One region of the Chitinibacter mangrovi genome, then DNA from elsewhere that is predicted to be linked to it. Evidence: predicted binding sites of a transcription regulator. Region 1 holds the regulator's gene; each other region holds the start of a gene.

Region 1 (7,657 bases):
AACCGGCTGCACAGTACGTTTCTGAACCCGCCCCGACAGCACCGCAGACGGAATTTGCGCCAACTCCCGCAACGAACAGCGAGCCCAAATCAGCGGAACCATTTAATGGCGACTGGCGTGGCCTCGTGGTGCAGCTCAAACTCGGTGCTGCAGGTATGCTGGCGCAGAACGCAGAATTACTGGGCTACAGCGATATACACTTCGATTTGCAAGTCGCCGAAGAGCATCGCGCAGTCGCCACACGTGATTATCAAGACAAATTACGCAGCGCCTTATCCGAATACTTTGGGCGCGACATCACGGTTAACGTCAATATCGGCACAATTGCTGGCGAGACGCCGGCGATTATGCTGGTACGCGAAAATGCCGCCCGACAAGAAGTGGCGGTGGCGGCGATTCAGAACGATCCATTCATTCAAACCTTGGTACGCGATATGGGCGGCAGCATCGACGCCGCGTCGATCAAGCCCTTGTAAGCGGCCACTTATTTACTTTAAAGAGGAAGCACTATGTTCAATAAAGGCGGTTTGGGCGGCTTGATGAAGCAAGCTCAGCAAATGCAAGAAAACATGAAAAAAGCCCAGGACGAGCTGGCCAATGTAGAAGTCGAAGGCCAATCGGGTGCTGGCATGGTGAAAATCACCATGACCTGCGCCAATGTGGTCAAACGCGTCGCGATCGACGATAGCCTGTTGTCGGACGACAAAGACATGCTGGAAGACCTGATCGCGGCGGCATTTAACGACGCGCTGCGTAAAGCAGAAAGCACGAGCCAAGAGAAAATGGGTGCGTTGACAGCGGGCCTGCCGTTGCCGCCTGGCATGAAGCTACCCTTCTAATTCCGAGGTCTGCGCGAACTGCTAATGTACGTGCAAAGCCCTACGCATACTGCAGTCGGGCGGTGCTCGAAATCCTCATGGACTTCAGTCCACTCCGGTTTCTGTGCTCCGTCCTCCTACACTCTGCGTGGGCTCACCACTCGGAAAGCTGCATTAGATACACCACCTAGTATCAGCATGCAGACCAATTCTGAATTATCCTCCAAGGCAATACCCCATGAGCACGCCACGTTCGCTACATAATCTGATCGAAGCTCTGCGCGTTTTGCCCGGCGTTGGCCCCAAATCAGCGACGCGAATGGCGTTTCATCTGGTGCAACGCGATCAGGATGGCGCAGGCCGCTTGGCGCAATCGCTGGTTGAGGCACTGGGTACGCTGAAACATTGCCGCCATTGCAATACCTTTACCGAAGCCGATGTCTGCGATATTTGCTCGGATGAGCAGCGCAATCATGCCCTGCTCTGCGTCGTCGAAATGCCGACCGATTTGATGTCGATCGAACACACGCGCAGTTTTGAAGGACTGTATTTTGTGTTAATGGGGCGCCTCTCGCCGCTGGATGGCATTGGCCCGAAAGACATCGCGCTCAATCAACTCCTCCAACGTGCTAGCGACGGGATTGTCGAAGAAGTCGTACTGGCGACCAATTTCACCACCGAGGGCGAAGCCACCGCGCATTATCTGGCCGAAATGCTGCGCGCACGGGGCTTGAAAGTCAGCCGCATTGCCCGCGGCCTGCCAGTGGGCGGCGAGCTGGAACACGTCGATCCGGGCACGTTGGCTCAGGCGCTGATCGAACGACGCGGCCTATAAGAGCGCTGAAAAAATCACTCGCCAGCGATCTGTAGCGGCGGCAAACCATGACGCGCTCGGGCGCGGTTACAGGCCTCACTGAAGACGCCGATTTCAGCCAGCGCGCCAAATTCGCGACATGGCGACGGGCGTTCGCGATAAATACCACACGAAACCTGCTGGCCAATGGTGCCCACCAGCGCCAGACAACGCGGCTGGGCATAATCGGTGCCACGCAGGCGTGCGGTGTAGGCCGTTTCCATATCAGCCAGACCATCAGGCACCAGCCCACCTTCGCTGGATAATTCGGAGCGATCAAACGAGACACGAAATGCGGCGCAGCACGCGCCACAGCTCATGCAGGGGTTTTCCAGGCTCATGTGCTCACCTTTGCAGTAAAATATCGGGCGAATTCAATCCAAAACACAGAGCCTGGTCAAGTGTCATCTCCGCTGATCCGCAACATCGCCCCCACCGATCTGCCGCACATTCTGCACATCCAGTCGGCCTGCTATCCCGCCGACTTGCTCGAAGATGCCGTAACCTTTGCCGCCAAATTGCAGTTTGCACCCCATTGCAACTGGCTGATTGAAATGCATGGCCAGCCGCTGGGCTATCTGTTTACCCATCCGTGGGCGGGCGATACACCGCCCGCGCTCAATCGCGGTGACGCGGCCTGGCCTGCGCAAGCGGATCGTTTTTATTTGCACGATCTGGCGATTGATCCGGCCGGACGCGGCCTGCAGCTGGGCATCACGCTGGCCCAGCACGCGCTGGATTGGGGCACAGCGGCGGGTTTTCCAGTTGCGATGCTGGTGGCCGTAGGTCAAGCCGACATATTCTGGCGCAAGCTGGGCTTTACAGCCACTGCGGTACAGGACGCTGCGCTGGCGCAATATGGCAATGCTTTGTTAATGCAGAAAAAGCTCTAAATCAATACAGGCCTGGGTATTGCCACACAAGCCAATTCCAATCTAATGCACCGACATATACCCAACAAGCAGCGCCAGTTGATGTGCTGCCAAGGCCATCACCAGCAAGCCGCAAGATCGACGAAACCAGATTTTTTTCAGCAAAGTTTGCAGCTTGTGCGCCATCAAACCCATCAGCAAGAGGTTAGGTAAAGTGCCCAGACCAAAGGCCAGCATGATGCCCGCCCCGTTAATCGGATTGGCGCTGGCCAGTGCTGACAGGCTGGCCGTGTAAACCAAACCACAGGGTATCCAGCCCCAGAGCAAACCAATCAAGGGTGTCTGCCAGATACTCCTGATGGGTAATAACTTGCGCATCAGCGGCTGAATCCGTCGCCAGAGTGGCTGACCCAGTGCTTCAATCCGCGTCAGCGCCTTGCTCCAGCCTGCAATATACAAACCCAGAATAAATAGCAGCACATTGGCGGCAAAAAATAGCCCGACTTTAACGCTTTGCAAGGCTGCCAGCGTGGCAAAGCTAGCCAGAGCGCCCAGTAAAGCCCCAATCAGCGCATAACCGGCCAAACGGCCCAGATTAAAACCCAGCAGATACGGCCAACGCGCTCCGGCGGGCAGCTGCAGACTGAATGCGGTGACAATGCCGCCACACATACCAGCGCAATGGCCGCCACCGAGCAAACCGGCCAGAAACAGCGCCAGCAAATTGATTTCAAGCATGAAGAGATTCGCGCCACCGCAGCGACGCGCCAGAGGAAAATCAGATCAGCCGAGAATACCTTGCCTGCGTGGTTTTTGTCCGCAGATACTGGTCAAAAATCATCGCAATAGAACGAATCAGCATCCGGCCCTTGGCGGTGACAAACAGGCCATCGGTCTCGATAGTCAGCAAACCATCAGCAACCAACGGCTGCAGCAGCGTCAGCTCCTGGGCAAAATAATCAAAAAAGTCGATCATATAGCTGACTTCAATCGCCTGATAATACAGCTCGAATTGGCACATCAGCGCCTGAATCACGGCGCGGCGAATCACATCATCCCGATTCATCTGCAAGCCGCGCACCACCGGAAACTCGCCCGCATCGAGCTTGGCGTAATACTCATCCAGCGTTTTGACGTTCTGATGGTAATTGGCACCGACCTTGCCAATGGACGACACGCCAAAGGCAAGCAAATCACAGTCCGCGTGCGTTGAATAACCCTGAAAATTGCGCTGCAGCCGCCCTCGGCGCTGTGCGACGGCCAGATCATCGTTGGGCAGCGCAAAATGATCCATGCCGATCAGCACATAGCCAGCGTCCAGCAGTTGGCTGATCGAATTTTGCAGAATATCGAGTTTAACTTCAGCCGCAGGCAAATCAGCCTCGTTGATCCGGCGTTGCGGCATAAAACGCTCGGGCAGATGCGCATAGTTGTAGAGCGCAATACGATCCGGGCGCAAGCTGAGCACCCGTTCTATCGTCTCGGCCACAGTGGCAGCGGTTTGCTTGGGCAAGCCATAAATCAGATCGACACTGACCGATTTAAAGCCGTGCATGCGCGCCGCCTCGATCACCGAGCGGGTTTCCTCCTCGCTCTGAATCCGGTTCACGGCCTCTTGCACCGCAGGATTGAAATCCTGAATCCCGACGCTCATGCGGTTAAAACCCAAGCCAGCCAGCGTGCGGATCATCGATTCGCCCACTTTGCGCGGGTCGATTTCGATTGAATACTCGCCGCCCGGCAGCAAATCAAAATGCGTTCTGACCACCCCGATCAGCCGGGCAAGTTGCACTTCGGACAAAAAAGTTGGCGTACCGCCGCCAAAATGCAGCTGGCTAACCCTGGAGCGCTGCGGCAGCTGGGCGGCATTCATCTCGATTTCGCGGTTGAGGTAGTCGATATAGACATCGGCCTTGCTCGTGTCTTTTGTAATGATTTTGTTACAGCCACAGTAGTAACATATGGTATTGCAGAAAGGGATGTGAAAATAAAGAGACAGTGGGCTAAGCAAAGCGCCGGGCAGGCGCTGCTGCAAAATCTGTGCGTACTGCTCGCTACTGACCACTTCAGTAAAGCGGTCTGCCGTGGGGTAAGAGGTATAACGCGGGCCCTTGCCATCGTAACGAACAATCAGCTCGCGATCGAATTCAACCCCACCGAGACCCTGTATTAATTCCTTGCCCATTGTGTATTCTGCCTTGATTGTTGCGCTGTTTTTTTATTGCTTCGGGCTATCCCGAGATGCTTTGCCGCGGCCTTACGTGACAGACTGTGCCAAGCGACTTTGTCTTCATGCTGGCTTGACCAAGCAGAGCGCCGCTGAAATGATTGCCACAAAATCACGCCGGAGCGGGTGCAAACTCAAGCTAGCTGGCGCAGCTTAAAAGCTAGTACAATGATTGAGCTTGATCCATATCAAGTTCCTTGCACTGACAGTGGGGTATCTACCTCTTCGGAGAGGTACAATACTTACCCTGCCTGTTTTAACTATCATCTTGTGAGAGTCCCATGATTTCCCCGATCCAAGTTCGCGACATGTCACCACGCCATCTGCGCAATTCATGCACCAACTGCAGCTTGCGTGAACTCTGTCTGCCTTTGGGTCTGTCGCCGGAGGAAATGCAGGAGCTGGATGGCATCATCACACAGGCCCGCCCGGTCAAACGCGGCGAGGCGCTGTATCGTGCAGGTGAGCCATTCCGTTCGCTCTACGCTATCCGCTTGGGCTTTTTCAAAGCCAGCGTGATTTCGGAAGATGGCCGCGAGCAAGTGACCGGCTTCCATATGTCGGGCGAATTGATGGGCATGGATGCGATCAGCACGGATGTGCATACTTGCGACGCGATTGCGCTGGAAGACAGTGAAGTCTGCGAGCTACCATTTAATGATATTGAAGAACTGTCACGCGAAATCCCGCTGCTGCAACGCCACTTCCATAAAGTGATGAGCCGCGAAATCGTTCGCGATCATGGCGTGATGCTATTACTGGGCAATATGAAAGCCGAAGAGCGTCTGGCGGCATTTTTGCTTAATCTGTCGCAACGCTTTGCCATTCGAGGCTATTCGTCCAGCAGCTTTCATTTGCGCATGACTCGCGAAGAAATCGGTAGCTATCTGGGCTTGAAGCTGGAAACGGTGAGCCGCACCTTGTCCAAATTCCAGGATCAGGGCTTTATCAAGGTACAAAACCGCCTGATCGAGCTGGAGAACATCGACAGCTTGAAAAAACTACTCAATACCTGCCACGACGAGTAATTTACCCAAAGGGGTATATTGATGCACACTCATCTAGTAGCCCCTTCCCAGCTTATACCCCTAATCTCAGCGCGGCTTGGCTTTCATCCGCCTGTGCACAGCTACAGCCTGCATCCTCTGAGCAGCCAGCTACAGGGCATCGCCAGCGGTGCGCAGGTTTTGCTAGTGCAGGCGCCTGATGATCAATACGTGCATCGCCTGCAAGCCAGCCATCCCAATCTGCTTGATTTGCTGCTCGTCCCTTCCCCGATCGCCCCGAGCCACGGCTTTATCACGCTGGCCAGCGGCAACAATGCACAACTGACCGAGGCGGCCAGCCTGATCGACCATCTGGCACCCATCCACAATGGCTGGCTCCATATTGGGCCGCTGGGCTCATGCGGATACATCAACCAGCTTTGGCATACACTGCTCACTCCGCAAGGCGCGCCGCCATTTCTGGACTGGAGACTGCTATCAGAGGCAAACACGCAAGCCAAGGCACTGGATCACACCCTCACACAGGCCGATCTGATTGCCCAGCTGGCCTCACTAATGGCTCAGCAACAACTACAGATCCAGACCATGGCCAGCATTTCTCGCCGTTTTCTGGCCGACTATCCTGACGAAGCATTTATCCCCCACCACCCGCAAACCAGCAACTTCTTTGGTGCCTTTTCAGCAAGCAATCAGGCTCCGGCTGAGCAGCTGGCGCGCTTGCTGGCTCAGTATTAAACACATCCACAACACCATAAAAAAACGCCACCCGAAGGTGGCGTTTCAGGCTACTGACAAAGTGGGATATCAGCACTGCCAAGTCACGGCAAAGCCGTGCCTGAGAAATCGAGGCTCGAAACTGTAGCCTGTCTGTTTTATTCCCACCCCTTCCGTCCCCTCCTTGAGGGGAACCTCGCGACGCGAGTGGCGTTTATCGTCAAATAAAAACGCCACCCGAAGGTGGCGTTTTTACTAGCACGAAAGGCGCTTTATTTCTTTTTGATGGTATACAGCGGCGTCTGACCGGCAATCACCGAACCTGAAGCCAGATTCAGCAAAGGCGCAAAGTCATCAGCATTGCTCAGCACCACCGGGCTAATCACCGATTTGGCATTGGCACCCAAAAATTCAAGATCCAATTCCAGCACAGGCTGACCAGCTTTGACAAAGCTGCCCTGCTCGGCCAGACGCGTAAAGCCCTGACCACCCAGTTTCACCGTTTCAATACCGATATGCACAATCAGCTCGACGCCTGCATCATTCACCAAGGCAAAAGCATGGTTGGTGTTGAAAATCTTCACCAATTGCCCATCGCATGGCGCAAGCACCGTTTTGCCGGTTGGCAAGATGGCGACGCCATCACCCACTGCTTTGCTGGCAAATGCAGCGTCTGGCACATTTTCCAGCGCGACAATTTCACCGGTGATTGGCGAGAGCAGTACCAATTCATCCGCAGCAGAGGCGACTGAAACAGAGGCCTTAGGCGCCGCACTCACTTGCGGCGCAGCCTCAACTACTTTTTTGCAGCAACCCCAACGTTGGCGCGCAACTGATCAGCGATCAGCTCGGCTTTAGGTCCAACGATGATTTGTACGCTTTGTTTATTGAGCTTGATGACACCGCTCGCACCAAGGCGTTTTGCAGCTGCTTCGTCAACCAGATCAGCATCATTCACTGACAAGCGCAGACGGGTAATACACGCATCGATATTGGTAATGTTTGCAGCACCACCCACTACGTTCACGTAAGCAGCGCCCAATTGCGCCACATCACCAGCCGCAGCAGATACCGCAGGCGCGGCTGCAGCAGCGTCACCCGCCACTTCATCTTCACGACCCGGTGTTTTCAGGTTCAAAGCTGTAATTGCTGCACGGAATACAAAG
Region 2 (7,657 bases), 290 kb from region 1:
GCCAGCCTTGTCTTTTGCTGTTCCACGCGTCACTGGCCTGTTCTTCACTGGGCCGGTACGTGCTACCTGCGACATGACGGTGCGGCTTGTGCCAAGCCCAATGTCGCAGGTAGCACGTACCGGCTTCGAGTGGACCAGTCCAGTCTTACAGGCTCTTCGATGAGAACCCTGCCACACCCTTCCGAGTTGCTGATGTAAGCGGTATCTAGGATTTGACTCGAAGTAAACTCCTGAAATGTCAGTCATCCCCGAAGGTTTTTATCGGTGATACTGGCCGTGCTTTTCGTTTCCCGTCTACGCGGGAATGACGACGGCGGGTAGTTCATTCGAGCCAGACACTAAGGTGTACTGCTTGTCCCGGCTTAAATTATGAGCCAGCCGAGCCAGTCCAATCCGAATCTGTCCAATTCTGCCCTGCCGCCCAATAGCCGCGAAGCCATTTTGCAGCGCATGCGCGATAGCAGTAAGGACGAGGTGATTCTAGAAGAAATGCGCCGTCAGGGCTTCTGGCCCAAAGATGAGCCGTCCCCCGAGCAAGCAGCTGCCCTTGCATTGATCGAACGTGAAGGTGAGCTGGTGCGTGCTTTGCACGATTTAAGCCAGCAGCTGCATCAAGTGGAAGATCCGCAAGCGGCACTGAAAGCCATGCGGAAGGAGCGAATGCGCCTAGCGCGAGAAAAGCGCGAAGTCACCCGCCGCCAGCAAGCCCAACGCCGTTATGATCGCGCGCTTGCTTGGCATACGCAGCAGCAAAACGATATTACTTATTTGGGTGAAGACGTATCGCAAGGCTTGGCTGATCCGCGCTGCGATGAAGCGCGGCTGGCAAGCAAGGGCCTGCCTCATTTCAGCAGCGTCGCCGTCTTGGCACAAGCGATGGGGGTGACGGTGGCCGAGCTGCGTTTTCTGAGCTTTAGCCGCAATGTCACGCGAATCAGTCACTACCGGCGTTTTACTGTACCAAAAAAAACCGGCGGGGTGCGGCTGATTTCTGCGCCGATGCCGCGCTTGAAACGATTGCAATACTGGATTTTGGAGCAAATTTTGCTGAAATTACCAGTGCACGCCGCAGCGCAAGGCTTTGTCGCTGGACGCTCGATCGTTAGCAATGCCACGCCACACACCGGACAGGCGGTGGTGGTCAACTTCGACTTACAAGATTTCTTTCCATCTATACACTGGCAGCGCGTATCGGGCCTATTCCAGTCTATGGGCTATTCCAAGCAGTTGGCGACGATTTTGGCGCTGATTTGCAGCGAAACGCCCTGCGATGAAGTGGCAGTCGACGGCGCACACTATTTTGTCCAAACCGGCGTGCGGCGTTTGCCACAAGGCGCGCCCTCTAGCCCGGCGCTGACCAATTTACTATGCCGCAGGCTCGATACGCGGCTTAGTGCGCTGGCGCAGCGCTTGGGTTTTCGCTATACCCGCTACGCCGACGACATGACTTTTTCTGCAGCAGACGATAACCAATTAGCGCGACTATTATGGCAAGCCAAGCAAGTGATTCGGGAAGAAGGCTTTACGCTGCACCCCGACAAACAAAAAGTGATGCGCCGCCATAAACGGCAAGAAGTCACCGGGATTGTCGTCAATCAGCAGCCTGCGGTCTGCCGCGAAACTCTGCGCCGCTTTCGGGCGGTGCTGTTTCAAGTTGAGCAAACGGGGCCGACCGGCAAGCACTGGAATGGAAACGAAAATGTATTGGCTGCGTTAGCCGGCTACGCGCAGTTTATCGTGATGGTCGATGCTGAAAAAGGCCGCCCGCTACTGGCCCGAGTACGTGCCGCGCAACTGAAATGGTCTGCACCAGAAACAGCCCGCAGCAGCTACTACCGCGATTTTCGCACGTCCAGCAGCAAGGGTATTGCCCCGAAGGGCATTACTCAAATGGCACAGCGTGCAATACCCATTATTGAGCTAACTCAAGAGCAGCACCAGCAGGCCAAACAATCAGCGCAGCAGCCAAACAGCCAGCGCGCAGTGCCCCCAGTCGATCCAGATGTGGTGCTACTCGAACAGCAGCAAGCACCGCCACTGGCTGCCCATGCCGACACACCGGTCAGCGTTTATCTGCAAATCGCCGTAGCGTTTTTGGCGTTAATGCTGATCGGCTTGCTATCGCTCAATTACTTGCTCTCGGCAGGCAGTATTGTCTGGGTCTGTTATTGCATGCAAAAACGCAAATTCAGTTGGTGGGGGTTTTTACTGGTACTGATTGTTTGCCGATGGCTGTGGCAACAGATTTAATGACAGCAAGCGCTGAAAGCAACAAGACACCTCACTCACCACCACGATTGCAGTAACGGCTGTGTCTTGGTGCTGAGTGGCAGCGCTTAGCTGCTAAAGCGTAAAAAGCGATCTGCTAGCCTTCGCCAAGTGTAGCCATAATTGTAACCATAAAACGGCTCTTCCGAGCGCCAACGAAAAAAGGGTTCCAGCTAAAAAGCTGGAACCCTTATATTCTTGGTGCCGACGGCAGGAATCGAACTCGCGACCCCCTGATTACAAGTCAGGTGCTCTACCAACTGAGCTACATCGGCTAAGAGCTGCGCATTTTACACCATTTATTAAAATGCGCAAGCACTAAACCGCTTATTTTAAATCTTTACTGCTAAAAAACGCATCCGAGTAAAACTCTTCGGCCGGTAGGCCTTGGGCGACGCAGCCTTTTACTGCCGCTTCGACCATCACGGGTGCACCGCAAGCATAGACTTGGTAGTGCGCCAGATTGGCAAAATCAGCCAATACCGCTTCGTGAACCAAGCCGGTGCGGCCTTGCCATTGGTCTTGCGGCTTGGGCGCAGAGAGCACTGGAATAAAGGTGAAATTGGGGTGTTGCTGCTGCCAGTCGGACGGCACGGCGGGCATGTACAAATCGTCGAGCGAGCGACAGCCCCAGTACAGCACCATTTCGCGCTGGGTGTTGTGGTGCAGCGCGTGTTCGATAATGCCTTTGATCGGCGCAAAGCCGGTGCCGGTGGCGATAAAGATAATCGGCTTGTCTGAGTCTTCGCGTAAAAAGAAGCTACCCAGCGGGCCGGTGAAGCGGAAAATTTCGCGCTCTTTCATTGTCTCCCACACATAGCCGGAAAACTCGCCGCCCGGCACATGACGGATGTGCAATTCGAGATAGCCTTCCTGATGCGGCGCATTGGCAATCGAGAAGCTGCGTTTATTGCCGGTTTTGGTGTGGATGTCGATGTATTGGCCAGCCAGAAACTGCAGCCGCTCGGTCGACGGCAGCTTGAGCGTGAGCACGGCCACGTCGTGCGACACCTTGTCGATTTTTTCGATGCGGGTAGGCAGCGTTCTGATCTGGATGTCTTTGGTGGCGGTGACTTCGCGGCATTCGATGCTGACGCTATCGCTCACCGGCGTGGCGCAACAGAACAGCGCCAGCCCTTGCGCTACTTCGCTCGCGGTCAAGGCGCTGGCCGAATGATCGCCGTGCGCTACTTCGCCGCTGAGTACTTTCCCTTTGCACGCGCCGCATGAGCCGTTTTTGCAGCCATAGGGCATATTAAAGCCCTCGCGCATCGCTGCATCCAGCAGGGTTTCACCGTCAAACACGCTCAGTTGCTGACCTGAAGGTTCAATGATAAGTTGCTTGCTCATTCTTTTGGATTTCCGACTTGTGCGAAAAAAACGCTTGTTAATTATTGGTTGCGGTGACGTTATTCGGCGGGCACTGCCCTGGCTACTGCAGCGTTTCAAGGTGTATGCCACTGCACGCAGAGCCGATAAAGCGCTACAGCTGCATACCCTAGGCATCCACCCCATCGTCGCCGATCTGGATCAGCGCCGGACTTTAGCGCGCTTGGCAGGCCTAGCTGATCTGATCATCCACAGCACGCCGCCCGGCGAAGGCAAAGCTGACCTGCGTACTCGCCGCCTGCTGGCCGCGCTCTCGCAGCCGCGAACCTGCGGCGCGCTCGCCCCGCAAAACGCGATTTTAGCACAGCGCAGCATCGTCTATATCAGCACCAGTGGCGTTTACGGCGACCATGGCGGTGCGTGGATTGACGAAACCTCGCCGCAATTGGCCAGTACCGGCCGGGCGTTGCGCCGCATCAGCGCGGAAAATCAGCTGCGGCAATGGGCACGTGCTCAATCAGCCAAGCGCCGCGTCTGCCTGCTGCGCGCGCCGGGGATTTATGCGCTTGATCGCCTGCCTACCGCCCGCATTGCACGCGGCGAGCCGGGCATCATCGCCAGCGAAGACAGCGTGAGCAATCATATTCACGCCGATGATCTGGCGCATGCGGTCTGCTTGGCGCTGTTTCGCGGCCTGCCGCAGCGTAGCTACAATATTGTCGACGATGCGCCGCACACGATGAGCGAATGGTTTGACCAAGTATCCGACTTCACCGCCCTGCCCCGCGTGGCCAAACTCAGCCGCGAAGACGCACAAAGCCAGCTCTCGCCGACGATGTGGTCGTATATGAACGAATCGCGCCAGCTCAGTAATCAGCGCGCCAAACGTGAATTGCGCTGGCGGCTGCAATACCCGACAACCGAGGCGTTTTTCCATGCCAATCAAGGCAGGTATATCGCTACAAGAAAATACTAGATTGACCTGTAGCCATATACCCTATTAAGACCAAAAGCGCTCCAGCCAGCTTTTCTTGTGCCAGCTTTTTTGCGCGCCACGCGACAGGAAATGCTCCACGTAGCGCTGGTCGCCTTCCATGATGTGATTGGTCAGCCAGTTGCGCAGAAAATGCAGCAGTTCGAACGACACCGCTTCGCCATTATTGAGCCGCGCTTGCAAATCGTTCATCTGGCTAATCAGGTCTTCGTGATGCGCTTTGTGCGTGTCGTATTCGGGGTAGCCCAAAATGCGCATCAGGCTCTCTTCCACCGTAAAGTGGGTTCGGGTGTAATCGGCTAGGCGCTGCAGCACGGCAATCGAGGCATCGCGGCCGTGATGGTGGCGGATCGCATCGTGCAATTCATTGAGCAGATTGACCAATACTTTGTGTTGTTCGTCGATTTCCTGAATGCCAACCGATAATGATTCATTCCATTCGATAAGCAGACTCATACTCGTACTCCTTACCAGTCAACGCTGGCTATTGTGTAGCCTGCATACTGCCCAGAGCACCAAGCACCATTTTGATTTGCGTCAAACAAAGCGCCAGATCAGCCCATTGTTGTGGTCAACAATTCTCGGACAGTAAATTAAGTTGTCTTTCCTTAATAGCAGGGGCTAGCCCGCCATTGGCGGTGTGTGGCCGCTGCCAGTTGTAATACGCCATCAGGTAAACGCCAATATCCAGCTTGGCTTCTTCTGCAGATTCATACCCAGGCTTTGGTATCCATTCTGTTTTAAGACTGCGAAATAACCGCTCCATCGGCGCATTATCCCAACAGCACCCGCGCCGACTCATGCTTTGCTGCATCTGGTAGCGCCATATCCGTTGCCTAAACAACCGGCTGCCATATTGGCTACCCTGATCCGAGTGAAATATCACTCCCAGTGGCTGGCCACGCTGTTGCCAGGCATGATCTAACGCACGGCTGACTACCTCGGCATCCGGGTGCTCACTAAGCGCCCAGCCCACCACGCAACGGGCAAACAAATCCAGCACCACAGCCAGATAAATCCAGCGATTACCCGCCCAAATATAGGTGATATCGCCACACCAGACCTGATTCGGTTGCTCCGGATTAAACGCCCTCTGCAATAAGTGCGGAATGTCTGGACGTTCATCTTTGTGGACTTTGTAGCGATGCGCGCCTGGCTGTTTGCACTGCAAATCGGCTTCTCGCATGAGCTGGCGCACTTTATATCGGCCAGCCGTAATGCCTTCGACCGCCAGCATCCAGACTAGACTGCGGCTGCCTACCGCATTTCGGCTTTGCTTAAACAGATTGCGTACTTTGGCGCGCAACTCGATTCGTTCACGATCAATATGCTGGCGTCGATGCCGGTAATGGTAATAACTGGAACGGCAAATACCGAAGGTGCTGCAGACCATTTCTACGGGTTCATGCTCACTTAATTGGTCTACCAGCGCGTACGATTGAGTTCGTCCGCCATTAAGAGAGCTGTGGCTTTTTTTAACAGGGCTTTCTCCCGTTCCAGCCGATCAATGCGCGCTTCGAGCTCCTGAATGCGACGCTGGTCTGGCGTGAGTGCTCTGGCCTGCGGCGTGATGCCCTGTCTTTCCTGTTTCAGCTGCTTAATCCAGCGACGCAGTATGTTCTCGCCGACGTTCATCGCCTTACTGGCTTGTGACACCGTGTGGCCTTGATCGACGACCAGACTGGCGGCTTCGGCTTTAAATTCCGGGGTAAATGTCCTGCGAACTTTGCTCATGAAACACCTCGTTAATGGTGGCGAGATTACCACCTAAGTTGGTGTCCGAAATCATTGAACCACAACACATTTCGCTGCAAGGCCGTGCTACAACACGCCCGCCAGCTCGCGCTCCAGCACGGTTTTGAGCGCGGCAAAGCAGGCGGGGTCGATCGCGCTGCCCACCATGCCGGACATGATTTCGATGGTTTTTTCCGGTGAATTGGCCGCGTGATACGGGCGCTCGGCGCTGATGGCGTCAAAAATATCGGCCACGGTGATAATCCGCGTTTCCAGCCGGATCTCGGGCGCACTTAGGCGACGTGGATAGCCATTACCATCCAGCCGCTCGTGATGCGCAGCGGCGACAAAGGCAAGATCAGCGAACTGGGCAATTTTGCCCAGAATCTCCTCGCTTAAACGCGCGTGCTGCTGAATGGCGCGAAACTCGTCGTCGGTCAGCTTGCCCGGTTTTTCCAGAATGGCGCTGCTCACGCCCAGCTTGCCGACATCGTGCAATAGCGCAGCACGTTTGACCCAATTACGCCGTCGGTCATCAAAACCCAGCTCCTGCGCGATCAGGTCGGCATAAAAACCGACGCGCTCGCTGTGGCCGGCGGTAAACGGGCTTTTGGCGTCGACCACCTGACCAAAAGCCGAAGCGATTTCGTCCATATAGTCATCATCGAGCGGCACGGTAAATTGCGCGGGTTCGAGCTCGAGCACGGCTTTGGCGATCTGTGGATCAGCCAGCGTGTGCCAGAACGCCTCGTCAACGGCGACTTTTTCAAATGCGGCCACCAGCAAAGGGTCAAACCAGAAATCGGCACGCTGGCGGATTTCACTCAGCGCAGCTTCTTTACCATGCGAAAATTGAAAAACGTCGATCACCTGCGAGAGCAAAGCAATGCGGGCATACAGCGGAATCTGCTCGCCTTGCAAACCGTCCGGGCGGCCGCTGCCATTCCAGTGTTCGTCCAGCGAATGAATCCCCTGCGCCACCGATTCGGGGAAACGCAATTGCCGCGCAATCCGCGCGCCGCGATCACACCGCGTCTGGATCAGCTCGTTGGCGATCGTGTCGCCGTTGCGCATGATATTCAGAATCGCCGTCAGGCGTTTGGTCCAGCTTTCATTGCGCCCGGTGTGCTCGAATACAAAGCCGAGCACTTGCGATAGATTGGTGCCGACCAGCTTGAAATCACGTTTAAAGCTCTGATCATCGGTGAGATACAGCTCGCAAATGCGCGCCGCATTACTGCTGCAACCCAGATCTTTGAGCAGCAGCGTGTAATACAGCTCCCACAGCGCCTGCTCACTCATGCCGATCTGCTTGCCGATATGCACGCCAAT
Region 3 (7,657 bases), 1.7 Mb from region 1:
CCGGTTCCTTGCCTGTACGCATCTCGCTCGCTAATTGATTTGGCTACGCGTTAGAAATCTAAATCATTTAATTGGCTTGTGCGTGTCGAGCTGCGGGGTTTTCACCTCACACCTCACACCTCACACCTCACAGGAAAAACCATGAATATTCTGGTCATCGGCTCTGGCGGCCGCGAACACGCGCTGGCGTGGAAGCTGGCGCAATCGGAACGCGCGAGCAAAGTTTTTGTTGCGCCGGGCAATGCGGGCACTGCGCTCGACAAAACGCTCACCAACGTCAATATCACCGATATTGCGGCGCTGGTGGAGTTTGCCAAAACCGAAAACATTGTGCTCACCGTGGTTGGCCCGGAAGCGCCCTTGTCGCAAGGCGTGGTCGATGCTTTCCGCGCCGCAGGCCTGAAAATCTTTGGCCCGACGCAAGCCGGTGCACAGCTTGAATCATCCAAAGACTTTGCCAAAGCGTTTATGAAACGCCACGGCATTCCCACTGCCGATTACGAAACCTTTGCCGATGCGGCTAAAGCACACGCCTACATCGACGCCAAAGGCGCGCCGATTGTGATCAAGGCCGACGGTCTGGCGGCTGGTAAAGGCGTGGTCGTGGCCATGACTTTGACCGAGGCACACGACGCCGTTGATGCGATGTTGTCCGACAACAAGCTCGGCGACGCTGGCGCGCGCGTGGTAATTGAAGAATTCCTCACCGGCGAAGAAGCCAGCTTTATCGTGATGGTTGACGGCAAAAACGTGCTGGCGATGGCATCAAGTCAGGATCACAAACGCCTGCTTGATGGCGACGAAGGCCCGAACACCGGGGGTATGGGCGCGTATAGCCCGGCGCCAGTGGTGACGCCGGAGATACATGCCCGGGCATTGCGCGAAGTGATTATTCCTACCGTACAAGGCATGGCCAAAGACGGCATCGAATACACGGGCTTTTTGTACGCTGGCCTGATGGTGTCTGAAGATGGCAGCCTGAAAACACTGGAATTTAACTGCCGCTTTGGCGACCCGGAAACGCAGCCGATTATGTTGCGTTTGAAATCCGATTTCGTCACGCTGATCGAACACGGCGTGAATGGCACGCTCGATCAGATCGAATGCGAGTGGGATCGACGCGTTGCACTGGGCATTGTGATGGCCGCGGCCAATTATCCGGAAACACCGCGCAAAGGCGATGTCATTACTGGCTTGCCGGGCGAGCTGGAAGACGGCCACGTTTTCCACGCTGGTACAGCGCTGAACGCCGATGGCCAGCCTGTCACCAGCGGTGGCCGCGTACTGTGTGTGACCGCCTTTGGCGACAGCTACAAAATGGCGCAGAAACGCGCGTATGAGATTCTGGAAGGCATCCATTTTGACGGTGCACAATATCGCAGCGACATCGCGTGGCGCGCCATCAACCGCAAATAATGCATTTAGCAACATCCATCAAAGCGGCCTCGGCCGCTTTTTTTATGTCTGCCATTCACGCACAACGTGACACAAGCAGCAAATCTTAATCCAGATCAAACCTGCGCAAAACAAGATTGATTTTCAATTAGCACAGGTAGATGATTTGCAGACTTAATGAAAATCAGTCTCGCTTATCATGAATCTCGCTCAACTCCCCCACGGCCAATATGCTCAGGTTTGCGCTTTGAATCTTCCCCCCGAGCTGGCACAACGCCTTGCGGCGCTGGGCTTGCGGCTCGATAGCACGGTGACAGTGCTGCGCCGGGGCTGGCTGGGTGGCCCCTTGCAATTACGCGTTGGCGGCACCGAGCTGATGCTGCGCCGCGATGCTGCGCAAGGCATTGAAGTTCAACTTTTGAATCGTAATGTACCGCTGGGCGTGATTGCCGAGGTGGCAGCATGAAACGCATCGCGCTGGTTGGCATGCCCAATACGGGCAAATCGACTTTATTTAATCGCCTGACCGGCGGAACGGCACGCGTCGCCAACTGGCCGGGGCTCACCGTTGAGTTGGCTTCAAGCCGGATTCTGCTCGGCGCGCAAATGGTGCAGGTGTTCGATCTGCCGGGTATTTATGATCTGACCGGCGGCGCGGAGGACGAGCAAGTTGCGCAGCGTTTTTTAAGCGAGGCCAAACTCGACGCCGTGGTGCTGGTACTCAACGCCTGCCAGCTTGATCGTCAGCTGGCGCTGGCTTTGCAGCTCAAAGCACTTGGCGCGCCACTGATCATTTGCCTGAATATGCATGATGAGGCCAAACGCGCTGGAATCAGCATCGACGTCGCCACACTGAGTACAGCGCTGGGGGCGCCAGTGCAATTGCTCAGCGCCAAATATGGCCAAGGCCTTGCCGAGAGCAAGAAAGCCATTGAGGGTATATTCAGCCAGGTAGCAGAACAAATAGACTTCAACCATATACCCCATACAAACGATTCAAGCATCTTGCACGCACAGGAAAAGCAGCTGTTTGATCGCTGCGTGCAGCAAGCGCCGACACTCAACGAGAGCGCAACGGCCAGACTGGATCGCTTCGTCTTGCATCCATGGCTGGGTTTGCCGCTGTTTGTACTGATGATGCTGACCTTGTTCCAGCTCACCTACGCCATCGGTACGCCATTGCAAGATTTGCTCGAAGCGGGCCTCACCTGGTTTAAAGACAATGCACTCGTTCCCGCCACCGCGAGCCTGCCTTCATTCTGGCAAGGCGTTATCATCAGTGGGCTGTTTGACGGCGTGAGCACGGTGCTGACCTTTGCGCCGATTATCTTTTTATTCTTCTGCCTGATGTCGGTCATCGAAGATTCGGGCTATTTCGCCCGCGCCGCTTTTATGATGGACGGGCTGATGAGCCGGATGGGGCTCGATGGCCGTGGCTTTGTCATGCTGATGATGGGTTTTGGTTGCAATGTGCCGGCAATTATGGGAACGCGCGTCATCCGTGATCACAAGGCGCGACTGCTGACGATGCTGACAATTCCATTCTCACTGTGCTCGGCGCGGCTACAGATTTTCCTGTTTTTAAGCGGCGCGCTCTTTAGCCCGACACATGCGCCGTGGGTCGTGCTCTCGCTGTATCTGGCCAGTATCCTGATCGCGATGTTCACTGCGGTGCTGTTCAAATCAAAATTCAAATCGAGCGAGCCTTTTGCGCTGGAATTACCACCGTATCGCCTGCCGCTGCTGACCCATATCTGGCGGCGCGGCTGGGGCGAAGCACGCGACTTCCTGCGTCTGGCCACAACGATGATCGTACTCGGCGTCGTGCTGGTCTGGCTGCTGACCAATTTCCCCAACCCGCAACACAGCTACGCAGCGATCATTTCCGATTTTCTCGCGCCGGTGCTGCGCCCAATTGGGATTGAATCAACGCTGTCGATTGCGCTGATTTTCGGCTTTGTCGCCAAGGAAGTGGTACTTGGTGCACTGTCGGTCATCACCGGCCACGAAGGTGCCGCGCTGGCCACCCAGCTCTCGCACACACTGGACCCCGTTTCGGCGTACAGTTTTATGCTGTTCTCGCTGATTTATATTCCGTGCGTGTCGGCGATTGCCGCGATCAAGAAAGAATCCAAATCCAGCCTCTACACCGCGTTTTCGATGAGCTGGTCGCTGGGTTTGGCGTGGATGGTGTCGTTTGTGTTTTACCAATCCGCGCGCTTATTGGGGTTCTAAAATGGCTCACACAAAAAGCCCGTTAGTGAATGCTAACGGGCTTTTTGTACTTGATTACTGCTAATATCTGATTGCATCTCTCGATCAAAGCGATGAGTCTACCCAAAAAGAGCGGCCGTTCTTTCCACCCAAAAGGTAAACCAGAATGAGCAAACCATTACACAGAATTGTGATTGTCGGCGGTGGCGCAGGCGGTCTTGAACTGGCCACCAAACTTGGCCGTGAACTCGGTGGCAAGAAAAAGGCCAACATCATTCTGGTCGATGGCTCACCGACGCATATCTGGAAACCGCTGCTGCACGAAGTGGCCACCGGCGCGCTCAATACCGGCGAAGACGAAGTCAATTACTTTGGCCATGCTTACCGTAATGGCTATCAGTTTGAATTTGGCTGGATGCAAGGCGTTGATCGCGAGCGCAAAACCATCACGCTGGCCGCAGTGCGCGATGCGCAGGGCGATATCCTCACCGGCGAGCGCGAAATCTGCTACGACACACTGGTACTGGCATTGGGCGCGATCGCCAACGACTTTGGCACGCCAGGCGCGCAGGAACACTGCATGTTCCTGAATACGCCCAGCGATGCCGAGCGCTTGCGGCGCCGGATTCTGGATTTGTCATTTGCCGTCGGCGCCAGCGGCCACGGTGCAAGCAAGCTGACCATCGGCATTGTCGGCGGCGGCGCCACCGGTGTCGAGCTGGCCGCCGAAATCGACCACACCATCCGCGAGATGCATAACTACGGCGCCAATCTAAGCCCGGCGCAGCTGGAAATCACCATTATTGAAGGCGCGCCACGCATTCTGTCCGGCGCGCCCGAATCACTATCACACTACGCCACCGAAGCGCTGGCGCAGCGCGGCATTATGGTCGCGTGCAATGCGCGCGTGGCCGCAGTCTCAGACAGCGGCTTTACGCTGGCCGACGGCCAGCAGCTCAAGGCGATGATCCGCGTCTGGGCCGCTGGCGTTAAAGCAGCAGACTGGTTATCCGGCCTGGGTCTGGCGACCAATCGCAATAATCAAATCGAAGTGACCACCTGCCTGCAAACGCAGACCGACCCGAATGTGTTTGCCATTGGCGACTGCGCCGCGGCCAGCGACGGCGAAGGCGGCCCGCAGCTGGCGGCCACCGCGCAGGTTGCCCACCAGCAAGCCAGCTGGCTGGCTGACGCGCTGATCAGAAAGCTCAATGGCCGCGAGATCACGCCTTTTGTCTTCAAGCCACAAGGCATGATGGTCTCATTGGGCAAGCACACCGCCGTTGGCAGCCTGGCCGCGATTGTCGGCCCGCAGCGCAATTATTATGTCGAAGGCCGCGGTGCAAAGCTGATTTATGCCTCGCTCTACCGCCTGCATCAGGCCGCCGTCCACGGCTGGGTGCTCGCAGGGCTGTTGTGGATAGGCGACAAGCTGCGCCGGGTTGCCCGCCCAACGCTGAAACTGCACTAAGCCCAAAGGGGTAAGGCTTTTGCCGTGACATTCGTCACCAAAGGCCTGATTTCAGGGTAAAATAGCGCTCTTTTGTCTTTCATTTGCTTTGCTATCCGGCTTTTCGGCGGCAAAGCCGATGCACTCTTGCAGCGATTATCCGGCACCATGAATCTCGTCGTTTTAGGGCTTAACTACCAGACTGCGCCTGTCGCAGTACGGGAGCGGCTTGCCTTTAATCCGGACGAGATGAACGTCGCGCTGGCCGAGCTGGTGAGTCTGAAAGGCGTGTTTGAAGCCGCGATTGTCTCTACCTGTAATCGCACCGAGCTGTACTGTCACGCCCGCGATTTGGATGCAGTGAAGTATTGGCTGGCAGAAAATCGCCATCAAGACCTACAGAGCATTACCCCCCACCTGTATATTCATCAAGGCACCGAAGCTGCGCGGCATGCGTATCGCGTCGCCTGTGGACTCGATTCAATGGTGGTGGGCGAAACGCAGATTCTGGGCCAGCTTAAAGACGCCGAGCGCACCGCGCGTGAAGCGGGCACGCTGGGCACGCTACTCAATGGTGTTTTCCAGCGTGCTTTTTCCACCGCCAAGGAAGTCAGAACCCGCACGCGCATCGGTGCGGCCTCCGTCTCGATGGCAGCAGCGTCAGTTCGGCTAGCCGAACGGATTTTCCCGACCATTGCCGAGTGCAAAGTGTTATTTATCGGTGCGGGCGAAATGATCGCGCTCTGCGCCACGCATTTTGCCGCCCAGTCCCCCTGTAAGATGGTAGTTGCCAACCGCACGCTGGAACGCGGCCAGGAATTGGCCAGCGAGCTGGGGGGCGAGGCGATTTTGCTCAGCGATTTACCCGAGCGCATTCACGAATTCGACGTGGTGGTGACATCGACCGCAGCACCGCTGCCTATCGTCGGCAAAGGCATGATCGAGCGCGCACTCAAGCAGCGCCGCCGTCGGCCGATGTTTATCGTCGATCTGGCGGTGCCGCGTGATGTGGAAAGCGAAGTGGGCGAATTGGCCGACGCCTATTTGTACACGGTCGATGATCTGGCGCAGGTGGTACAGGAAGGCATGGCCTCGCGCAGCATGGAAGTGAACAGCGCCGAAACAATGATCAGCGAAAAGGTCAAAGAATTTGACAGCTGGTTAGCCAGCCGCGCCGTGGTGCCCACCATCCGCGATTTGCGTGATCATGCCGACCGCATCGCCCGCAGCGAAGTACAGCGGGCGCAGAAAAAGCTCGCCAATGGCCAGGACCCGCAACTGGTACTGGAGCAGCTGGCGCAGCAGATCAGCAATAAATTCCTGCACGCCCCGCTGGCCGCGCTCAATGGCGCCCCCGCCGACGAACAGGAGGCACTGGTCAATCTGGTGCGCCGCCTGTACCGCCTGCAGGATATTGATTAGATATTGATTAATCAGTGAGGCGTGAGGTGTCAGGATATATCCCCAAGCGCCAACGTCTTGAAGTCATAATTTCGGGTGATGAGCAGGTGATTTGAGGTTTTCTCCTCACACCCACTCCTCACTCCTCACCGGAACAACAATGAAACCATCAATCCTCGCCAAACTGGCGCAATTGGCCGACCGGCTCGAAGAAGTGGGTGGCCTTTTGGCTTCCGAAGAAGCCACCCGCGATATGGATCAATATCGCAAACTGAACCGCGAATTTAGCGAGCTGACGCCGGTGGTCGAGCTATGGCACGAATTTAACCGCATTAACGCTGATCTGGCTGATGCGCAAGAGATGCTGGCCGACCCGGAAATGGCTGAAATGGCGGCCGAAGAAATCAAAGACGGCAAGGCCAGACTAGAGCAACTTGACCTCGATCTGCAAAAAGCCTTGCTGCCGAAAGACCCGAACGACGAGCGCAATATTTTTCTGGAGATCCGCGCTGGCACGGGTGGCGACGAATCGGCGCTGTTTGCCGCCGACCTATTCCGCATGTATAGCCGCTATGCCGAGCGCAACCGCTGGCAGGTGGAAATCATGTCGGCCAATGAATCCGATCTGGGCGGCTACAAGGAAATCATCGCGCGCATCGTCGGCCTTGGCGCGTATTCCAAGCTCAAATTTGAGTCCGGCGGCCACCGTGTACAGCGCGTACCGGCGACCGAAACACAAGGCCGGATTCACACCTCGGCGTGTACCGTGGCGGTGATGCCGGAAGCGGATGAACTGGAAGAGGTGAATATCAACCCGGCCGATTTGCGCATTGATACTTTCCGCGCCAGCGGCGCGGGTGGTCAGCACATTAATAAAACCGATTCGGCCGTACGCGTGGTGCATATCCCGACCGGCATTATCGTCGAGTGTCAGGACGATCGCTCACAGCACAAAAACAAGGCGCGCGCGCTGGCCGTACTGTCGGCACGGATTAAAGATGCGCAACTGCGCGAGATCCAAAGCAAGGAAGCGGCCGAACGTAAATCACTGATCGGCTCGGGTGATCGCTCCGAGCGCATCCGCACCTACAATTTCCCGCAAGGGCGAATGACCGATCACCGGATTAATCTGACGCTGTATAAACTCGACTACATCATGGACGGCGATTTGACTGAGCTGACACAAGCCTTGATCAA
Region 4 (7,657 bases), 1.4 Mb from region 1:
TCCGATGATTAATCACGCAGTACAGAGAATCGGTAATGGCATGGCTCAGGATAATGTGAGAGAAAGGTTGTTGTTATATTTCGATGCCGAGGCAAATCTGAGCATTCAGCGTGGAAATGACTATTATCAAGTACATATCGTGCTGCCTTATCGGGAGCTAAACAATGAACAAACCGTTGCGCCTGTTTTTAGTTGATGATGAATTGCCAGCCCTGATGCGCTTGCAAGACCTGCTGGGGGATTGCGCGCAAGAGTGCCCGCACGTCATTGTTGGCACGGCCACCAATGGCATTACTGCTTTGCCGCAGATTGCCGAACACGAAATCGACGTGGTGATTCTGGATATCCAGATGCCGCAAATGAGCGGCATCGAAGTCGCCCGCAAGCTGCTGAATCTGTCACGCCCACCGATGGTGATTTTTGCTACGGCATTTGAAGATTATGGCGTGGCTGCGTTTGATGTTCGTGCGGTTGATTACCTGCTTAAACCGATCCGCACCGAGCGCTTACTGGCGGCATTAAAACGTGTTCTTGAATTGCGGCATAACCCTGGCGAAGCCAGCGCCGCTGCGCCAGTGAATGATGGTGCCCGCAGTCACTTCAGCGTGTCCGAGCGTGGCCGCGTACACCTGATTCCGGTGTCCGAAGCGCGCTTTTTGAAAGCGGAGCAAAAGTACATCACATTGCGTACGCACGACCGGGAATATCTGCTGGAAGACTCGCTGACCAAGCTGGAAGATGAATTTGGATCAAAGTTTGTGCGAATACACCGCAACTGTCTGGTTTCCCGCGATAGTATTGCCGGATTCGAGCGGGCGACGATTAATGGTAGTGACGGGCATTGGGTGGTGATTCTGCGCGATGTGCCCGAGCGCTTGCCAGTGAGCCGGCGCCAGCAACACGTGATCAAAGAATTCAAGAAAGGCCATGATGGATAATTTCAGTATCAACACCCCATCCCTGCTGTTTCCGGCCATTTCCCTGCTGATGCTGGCGTATACCAATCGCTTTCTGGCGATTTCCGGCATCATCCGCCAGCTATACGAACACCACCGCGCCAATCCCCACGAAAACATCTTGCGCCAGCTGAATAATCTGAAAATGCGGGTCTGGCTGATCCGCTATATGCAGGCGCTGGGGATTAGCAGCCTGTTGCTGTGTATTGTCTCGATGGTGCTGGTTTCGATCTCGCATGCCGATTGGGCTCAGCTGCTGTTTATCGGCAGCCTGATTCTGATGGTGGGCTCGCTGGTGCTGTGTCTGCTGGAAGTGATGGTGTCTGATGCCGCGCTGAAAATTCTGCTGGCTGATATTGAAGACGAGATACGGCAGCATTGAGCTGAAGGGTATTGGAATACCAAGATACCCTATGTGGTATTTACCTGAAAGTTAATAAGAAAAAGGCCATGGGGATATACCCATGGCCTTTTTCTTTATGCCAGTAAAACCAGCCCCCACATCATAGCCAGATTTATCAGGCCGATCAGCTGTGCTGCACTACCCAGATCTTTGGCGCGTTTGGCCAGATGGTGTTTTTCCAGCGAAGTATGGTCCACTGCCGCTTCGATCGCCGAATTGAGCAATTCGACAATCACACAGGCCAGATGGCTACCAATCAGCAAGGCTTTGCCCCAGATTGGTACGGGCAGATACAGGGCCACCGGAATGCCGGCCACGGCCAGTAACAACACCTGGCGAAAAGCCGCCTCGTTTTGCCAGCCTGCACGCAGGCCATCAATTGAATAACCCAGTGCATTGAATACCCGCTTGATGCCTGTTTTGCCTTTAAATGGGCTCTCACTCACGCTTGCTCTCCTGTTACTGCTGGGTTGGAAAATACATCGGCATAGCATACATAACTGCTGATTAGCGCGACTGGCAAGCCGATCAGCAAACCTAAAAAGAAGGGCAGCATCAGCAGCAAAAGCAGAAGCCCGCCCAGCAAGGACATCAGCAAGATGGGCGACCAGTTGCGCCAGAAGGCTAAAAATGACATTTTCATCGCATCAGTCGCGCTCATCTGATTGAGCATCACCAGCGCAGGCGCATAAAAATAGGCGCTATACACCAAAGCAAAACAGCCCAGCATCAGCAGACCCAGCGGCCATAGATGGCTGATCTGGCTAAATTCGCTGATTTCTTTGGGCAGCGCGTCAATCACGCCGATCAGCGCCAGACCATCGATTGCCGCAGAGAGCAGAAACATCAGCGTAATGGTACCCAGCATGTAATAAGCCCCCACCTTGATCAGATCAATCGTATAGCTTTGAAAACCGGCAAACAGTGTCGCGATGGGGGGCTGCTCACCCAGATCGGTGCGCTGCGCCGCCAGCATCAGGCCACCGAGCAAAACCGGCCCCAGCAAAGTGCTGAGAAAGCCGCCAATGAACGGAATCAGGCTGCTGGCCAGCATAATGACAATAAACAGCCCCGTCATGCCCACCCATGCCGTTGGTGCCTGACGAAACAGCCGGAATGATTGCACGATCCACGCCCAGCCTTGCGCTGTGGCCACGCTGCGCGGCTCAATGGCGCTATCAATCACGGCGTCAAGATCAATCATCGGATTGTGTTCTGACATGCTAAATCCAGAGTAATGACAAAATGCCCTAATGCTAGCAGCTCGTTTGGGCTTGCGGACATTTTTCAATGGCAGTATTAAGGGCGCATTAAGCATTGGCATCTGCACGTACAAATAAAAAACCGCTGCCGACCAATGAGATCGTGCAGCGGCCCGATTGGCCAAAGCGCCCTTAAATGGTGGCCAGTGCCTGACGTGCGATCATCAGCTCTTCATTGGTTGGAATCACATACACTGCCACTTTGCTGTCGGCCAGGCTGATGCGGCGTGGTTCGCCCGAGCGGACGGCGTTGGCCGCTTCGTCGATTTCCACGCCCAGCCAGCGTAGCTGGTGGCAAACATTGGCGCGGGTGATGGCGTCATTTTCACCAATCCCGGCGGTGAACACCAGGCAATCCAGGCCGCCAATCGCCGCGGCCAGCGACGCGGTTTCCCGCACAATACGGCGGGCGAAGTAGTCGATGGCAAATTTGGCCAAAGGCTCGCTAGATGATTGCAGCGCGCGCATATCGCTGGAAATGCCGCCAGACAGGCCCAGCAGACCTGATTCTTTATACAGCAGCGTTTCAATCTGTTTGGCGTCCATCTGCAGATGGTTCATCAGGTGCAGCAAAACACCGCCATCAATGCTGCCACAGCGCGTGCCCATCGGCAGGCCTTCCAGCGCGGTAAAGCCCATGGTGGTCGCCTGACACTCGCCACCGAGCAAAGCCGCCATGGACGAGCCATTGCCCAGATGCGCCACCACGGTGCGCCCTTCTGCTGCGCGGGTGTCGATATGTGGTAGCACGCTGGCGATGTATTCGTATGACAAGCCGTGGAAACCGTAACGGCGGATGCCTTCTTTCTGCGCAAATTCATAGGGTAGAGCAAACAGCTGGTTCAGCTCGGGCTGTGTGGTGTGGAAGGCCGTGTCAAAGCAGGTGACTTGCGGCGCATTGGGCAGCAGATCCTGCAAAATCTTGATCGGCGCAATATTGTGCGGCTCGTGCAAAGGCGCCAGCGGAATCAGCGCTTCCAGCCCGGCGATCAGTTCGGGCGTCACTCGCTCCGGATGCGAATATTTGGTTCCGCCATGCACCACGCGGTGGCCCACCACCTTGATTTCGCGCCCGCCCAGACGTTGCTCCAGCCAGCTGAGCATATGGCGCAGTGCGTAATCGTGATTTTTCGGCACATCGGCAGGCAGCACTTCGTCGGCCACTTTCTGGTCGGCGGCGTCCTTGGCGGTGAATTTGGGTTCTACATACAGGCCTTCCATTTGCCCCTTGAACAGCACCTGTGGGTCGGCCGAGCCAGCGGTTTCAAACAAAGAAAACTTGATGCTGGAAGACCCTGCATTAATGACCAAGACCAGATCGCTCATGGAAAACTCCTCAATTCATGGAAAATCGCCGCAGCGCCAGCGTGTGCCTTGCTTGTGGTGCGGTGTTTAAATAATACTAAGCAAAATTTATCACACGCCAGCATCAGGCCGAAGGCCGTACATGGTGTGCTAGCGCTGCGTGAAAAAGGTTTCTTTTCGCTATGCTACGCAGCATAGTCTGCGTGGGCGCACATCTTATTGGCGAATATCAATGCTTGGATACTATTTGGATCGTAAATAATGACAATCAGCTATACCACGCATCTGATCTGTGCGCCCGATTTACCCGAAGCGGCCGAGGTGCTGGTGTTTCACGTGAAACCGGGGCAGTTTGTCGGCTCTGACACTTTGCTCATGACCTTGCTGGCCGCCGATCAGGAATGGCCAGTGCATGCGCCCGACGATGGCCAGATTGGCAGTTTGATGGTTGAACATGGCGATTTTGTGAACAGCAATGATTTGCTGCTGCTCATGGAGATTGCCGAAAAACCATCGGCTTTTGCTTTGCTCGATTTCGATGCGGAAGACACGTCAGCAGCCCACACCATCGTGGCCGCGCCACCGCCGATCACCGAGCCGGTTCCCGCTGCTGGGCAATTGGCCGTCAGCTCTGCTGCTGCCACACTGGCCGCCAGGCTGGGGGTCGATCTGAATCGCTTGAGCACGGAGACCCTGATCGACGAAGATGCCGTCCTCGAATTTGCCCGTCAGGAATTGCTCACTCTGGGCAAAATCCGCAAATTGCTGGCTTAGTGGCAAGCCTGTCTTCGGTGAATTCAAATCTGATTATTGTTTGTTATATGCATGGCTGGGGTATGTGGCTGTAGGAAAATCTATATATGCTCTCCAGTGTTATACCCATTAGTCAATATTTCAGGTTTTAATCTTGCTGGGTGATACACCAAAGTGTTGTCTGAAGCGACGTGAAAAACTTGCCACTTCCTGATAGCCCACCGCGCTGGCCACCTCGCCCACGCTCAGGCCTTGTCCCAGCAATTGCCGGGCGTGCTGCATGCGCAGGTTGAACACCTGCTGCCCCGGCGCTTGCCCCAGATGCGTCAGGCAGAGCCGGTGCAAATGCGCGGTGGTGATCTGCAACTGTCGTGCCAGTGTTTCTACCGACCAGTCTTGCGCTGGCGCTTTGGCCACTTCGCTAAATAGCGCGTGCAATTGCTGCGGCCAGCCCAATCGCATTTCGCTCGAGCCCACGGCGCGCTGTAGCTGCAGGCTGAGCATTTCCAGTGCTTGCATCACCAGGGTATAGCGCTGTCCGTCATTGTGCAGCTGGGCTTCACGCTGATACAGGGAGATGGCATCGTGAATATGCCAGCCTGCATCGCTGTCTTTGACATAGCAATGTGGCTGCACCAGATGCGCCCAGCGGATATCGTTACTGAGCAATAGCCACGCAATATGCAACGGCTGATCGCCGGTGCGCCGATAACCGCGCTGCCCGCGCGCGGGCTGAAAAGCCATTTGCCCGGCGTTGAAAGGCCAGCGGGTTTCGCCTTCAAACAGCTCGCCCTGCCCGCTCAGGCAAAACACCAGCACATGAAAACTGGAGTCGATTCGCTCGATTTCGCACTGGCCCCATGCTTGCGAGACGCCGCACATAAAAATCGCCTTTTCGCGGATCGCCGGGTGCGAGGCCTTGTGAAACACATGCGCGCCCACCTGACGATTCCAGCCCTGTTCGTCGCAATCGAAGCGTTCGTAGTAAATCAGTGCCATGGCGGTTTCTATGAGAGATTTAGACAAATAGCAGGTAATCTTCGAGCATTCCCATCCAATCTGCAAGCTGATTAAATGTAAATTCATCAGCCATGAGTAAGTGATCAAGATGGAAAAGTCAGCAATCTCTGAATACGCCACCGCCGCACTGGCCTGCTATCAGGCGCAATGCGGCGGTGTGGCTACGCTGGACCGTGAAATTAGCGGCTTTTATGGCTGTGCCCTGCTGCTGAGCGGCAGTGCGGGTGATGTGGTGGTGAAGTTTGGCTGGCAACCCGCCCGCGCTGAGCAGGAAGTGATCGGTTTGTCCCGGCTGGCCCCGCATTGCCGCGTCGCCATGCCGGATGTGATCTGGCGCGGCACGATGATGGTGCTCGGTGCGCAGCGCGATGTGCTGATTTTAAGTCGCCTGCCCGGCGTTGCCCCGTGGGATGTGGCCAAGCCGTGGGCGAATCCTGAGCACACCGCGCAGCAAGTGGTCGATGTTTTGCTCGGCTGGCATGCCGTCAGCGACGAGCGCGGCTTCGAGCTGCCCGATGGCGGTTTTGTTGGCGATCTGCTGAGCGCTTTCGACGCGTGGACTTTGCCCTTGCACGACTATGTGCAAAGCGATGCTTCGCCGTTTACGCAGCAACAGAAGCGCGCCTATGCGCTGTTGTGGCAGCAGCGCCAACGCTTTCTCGCGCCGCTGGCGGGCATGCCGTCGAGCCTGGTGCATGACGATCCGCACGCAGGCAATTTTCTGTTTGACGCGCACAGTGGCGAACTCCTCGCTGCGCTCGACCCGTGCGACGTCGCTTTCCGTCATCGTGAACAAGATATTTTCCACCTCGCCGATGTCGCTCCTGAGCTGCAATTACTTGAAACCTATTTACAGCATTACGACGCACCCAAAGGCTTTACCGCGCGTCGCTGGTTTTTTTCCTTGTGGGACGACGTCAAGCACAGCCGCAATTTGCGCTGGTACGACGCGCAATGGTTTGACGACAAACTAGCCAAGCTGGCCGTCGAAGACGCCGCTTTTGCCGAATTCGGCAGCAAAGAAGCCAGCCATGCCTGAACCGTGGCTACTCAAAACCGCCAATTTGCTGCAAATCTGTGTGCCGCTGCTGTCGCTCAGTGCCTATCTGCCGCAATGGAAAAAAATTCTCCGAACCCGCTCGGCGCACGATATTTCGCTGCGTGCCTGGCTGATCTGGACGGTCTCATCGCTATTTGCGCTGTGCTACGCCGCCGTGCAATGGCTGATTAATCAGCAAACGTGGCCGCTGCTGATCTCGAGCAGTGCGACAGTGCTCTGTGTTTTAACGACGGTCGCGCTGGTGCTGTTCTACCGCCGCCGCGCTGGTGAATAAAAGGATATGAAATGAAACGATCTGCACTCTTAGCTTTTTTCGCGCTCAACTTTGTTGCCGCCCACCTCTTCGCCGCCGAGCGCGTGCTGCTGCGCGAGAATATGGACTCGGACACCAGCCAGTGGATAGGCCAAAAAGGCGATGGCAGCGTGCCGCTGTTTGGGCAATTTATCGCTGACCCGCTGGGTAGCGATAAAAAAGTGCTGCGCTTTGACAAGAAAGTCATGGGTGGCGACTTCTTCTCGAAAGCGCGTTTCAAAGCAGGCAAGTATCGCCTGTCGTTTGATTATCTCGGCACTTGCCCGGCCAAAAACTGTGGCGGTGTGATCGGTATTTCGTCCGATTTTCCAGGCCGGACGACGTGGCTGGCAGGTACTGCGGCGGGTTTTCCGCACACCTTGCGCGATAGTCATCAGTGGCAGCATTACGATCTAACGGTCGATGCAGCGTTCAATTTCCATCTGGTGCTCGAGCATTGGGTCGAATCGGCTGGCGCGGTTGGCTCCGTGCATTTTGCGGGCATCGAGCTGGCTGCGCTCGATGAAAAAGGCGGTGTGATGGCGGCGGGCGCGAGCACCGATTACCGCAATCTCACGCTCGAGAGCAAGGTGCTGCAAAAGCCAA

What was found. The regulator FNR, encoded in region 1, switches genes on or off when oxygen is low (the NO sensors DNR and NnrR bind a similar motif). The targets are predictions, from matches to a motif close to TTGATNNNNATCAA.
Region 2: a site for FNR is predicted at 5,119-5,132, ahead of ABHF33_RS13690 (bacteriohemerythrin). Genes of this name have one in related genera too.
Region 3: a site for FNR is predicted at 1,502-1,515, ahead of ABHF33_RS05985 (FeoA family protein). Genes of this name have one in related genera too.
Region 4: a site for FNR is predicted at 4,146-4,159, ahead of ABHF33_RS08375 (biotin/lipoyl-containing protein). Genes of this name have one in related genera too.

What each region holds. Positions count from the first base shown of each region.
Region 1 covers NZ_CP157355.1:3,189,231-3,196,887, reverse strand. The annotation lists gene dnaX (DNA polymerase III subunit gamma/tau) at 1-476, shown strand, start outside; gene ABHF33_RS15090 (YbaB/EbfC family nucleoid-associated protein) at 510-839, shown strand; gene recR (recombination mediator RecR) at 1,057-1,653, shown strand; gene ABHF33_RS15080 (YkgJ family cysteine cluster protein) at 1,668-2,012, opposite strand; gene ABHF33_RS15075 (GNAT family N-acetyltransferase) at 2,073-2,564, shown strand; gene ABHF33_RS15070 (sulfite exporter TauE/SafE family protein) at 2,607-3,281, opposite strand; gene hemN (oxygen-independent coproporphyrinogen III oxidase) at 3,322-4,728, opposite strand; gene fnr (fumarate/nitrate reduction transcriptional regulator Fnr) at 5,052-5,798, shown strand; gene ABHF33_RS15055 (hypothetical protein) at 5,820-6,512, shown strand; gene ABHF33_RS15050 (PTS sugar transporter subunit IIA) at 6,764-7,270, opposite strand; gene nagE (N-acetylglucosamine-specific PTS transporter subunit IIBC) at 7,288-7,657, opposite strand, start outside.
Region 2 covers NZ_CP157355.1:2,901,501-2,909,157, reverse strand. The annotation lists gene ABHF33_RS13710 (reverse transcriptase domain-containing protein) at 370-2,250, shown strand; tRNA gene ABHF33_RS13705 (tRNA-Thr) at 2,468-2,543, opposite strand; gene ABHF33_RS13700 (CDP-6-deoxy-delta-3,4-glucoseen reductase) at 2,596-3,618, opposite strand; gene ABHF33_RS13695 (NAD-dependent epimerase/dehydratase family protein) at 3,638-4,573, shown strand; gene ABHF33_RS13690 (bacteriohemerythrin) at 4,598-5,047, opposite strand; one part of gene ABHF33_RS13685 (IS3 family transposase) at 5,163-6,061, opposite strand; one part of gene ABHF33_RS13685 (IS3 family transposase) at 6,061-6,325, opposite strand; gene ABHF33_RS13680 (HD-GYP domain-containing protein) at 6,413-7,657, opposite strand, start outside.
Region 3 covers NZ_CP157355.1:1,288,664-1,296,320, forward strand. The annotation lists gene purD (phosphoribosylamine--glycine ligase) at 142-1,416, shown strand; gene ABHF33_RS05985 (FeoA family protein) at 1,595-1,861, shown strand; gene feoB (ferrous iron transport protein B) at 1,858-3,630, shown strand; gene ABHF33_RS05995 (NAD(P)/FAD-dependent oxidoreductase) at 3,776-5,080, shown strand; gene hemA (glutamyl-tRNA reductase) at 5,228-6,481, shown strand; gene prfA (peptide chain release factor 1) at 6,621-7,657, shown strand, end outside.
Region 4 covers NZ_CP157355.1:1,750,266-1,757,922, reverse strand. The annotation lists gene ABHF33_RS08405 (sensor histidine kinase) at 1-196, shown strand, start outside; gene ABHF33_RS08400 (LytR/AlgR family response regulator transcription factor) at 165-938, shown strand; gene ABHF33_RS08395 (DUF2721 domain-containing protein) at 928-1,338, shown strand; gene ABHF33_RS08390 (diacylglycerol kinase) at 1,434-1,805, opposite strand; gene ABHF33_RS08385 (BPSS1780 family membrane protein) at 1,802-2,581, opposite strand; gene ABHF33_RS08380 (acetate/propionate family kinase) at 2,754-3,947, opposite strand; gene ABHF33_RS08375 (biotin/lipoyl-containing protein) at 4,188-4,700, shown strand; gene ABHF33_RS08370 (helix-turn-helix transcriptional regulator) at 4,821-5,678, opposite strand; gene ABHF33_RS08365 (phosphotransferase) at 5,788-6,738, shown strand; gene ABHF33_RS08360 (PQ-loop domain-containing transporter) at 6,731-7,033, shown strand; gene ABHF33_RS08355 (alpha/beta hydrolase) at 7,045-7,657, shown strand, end outside.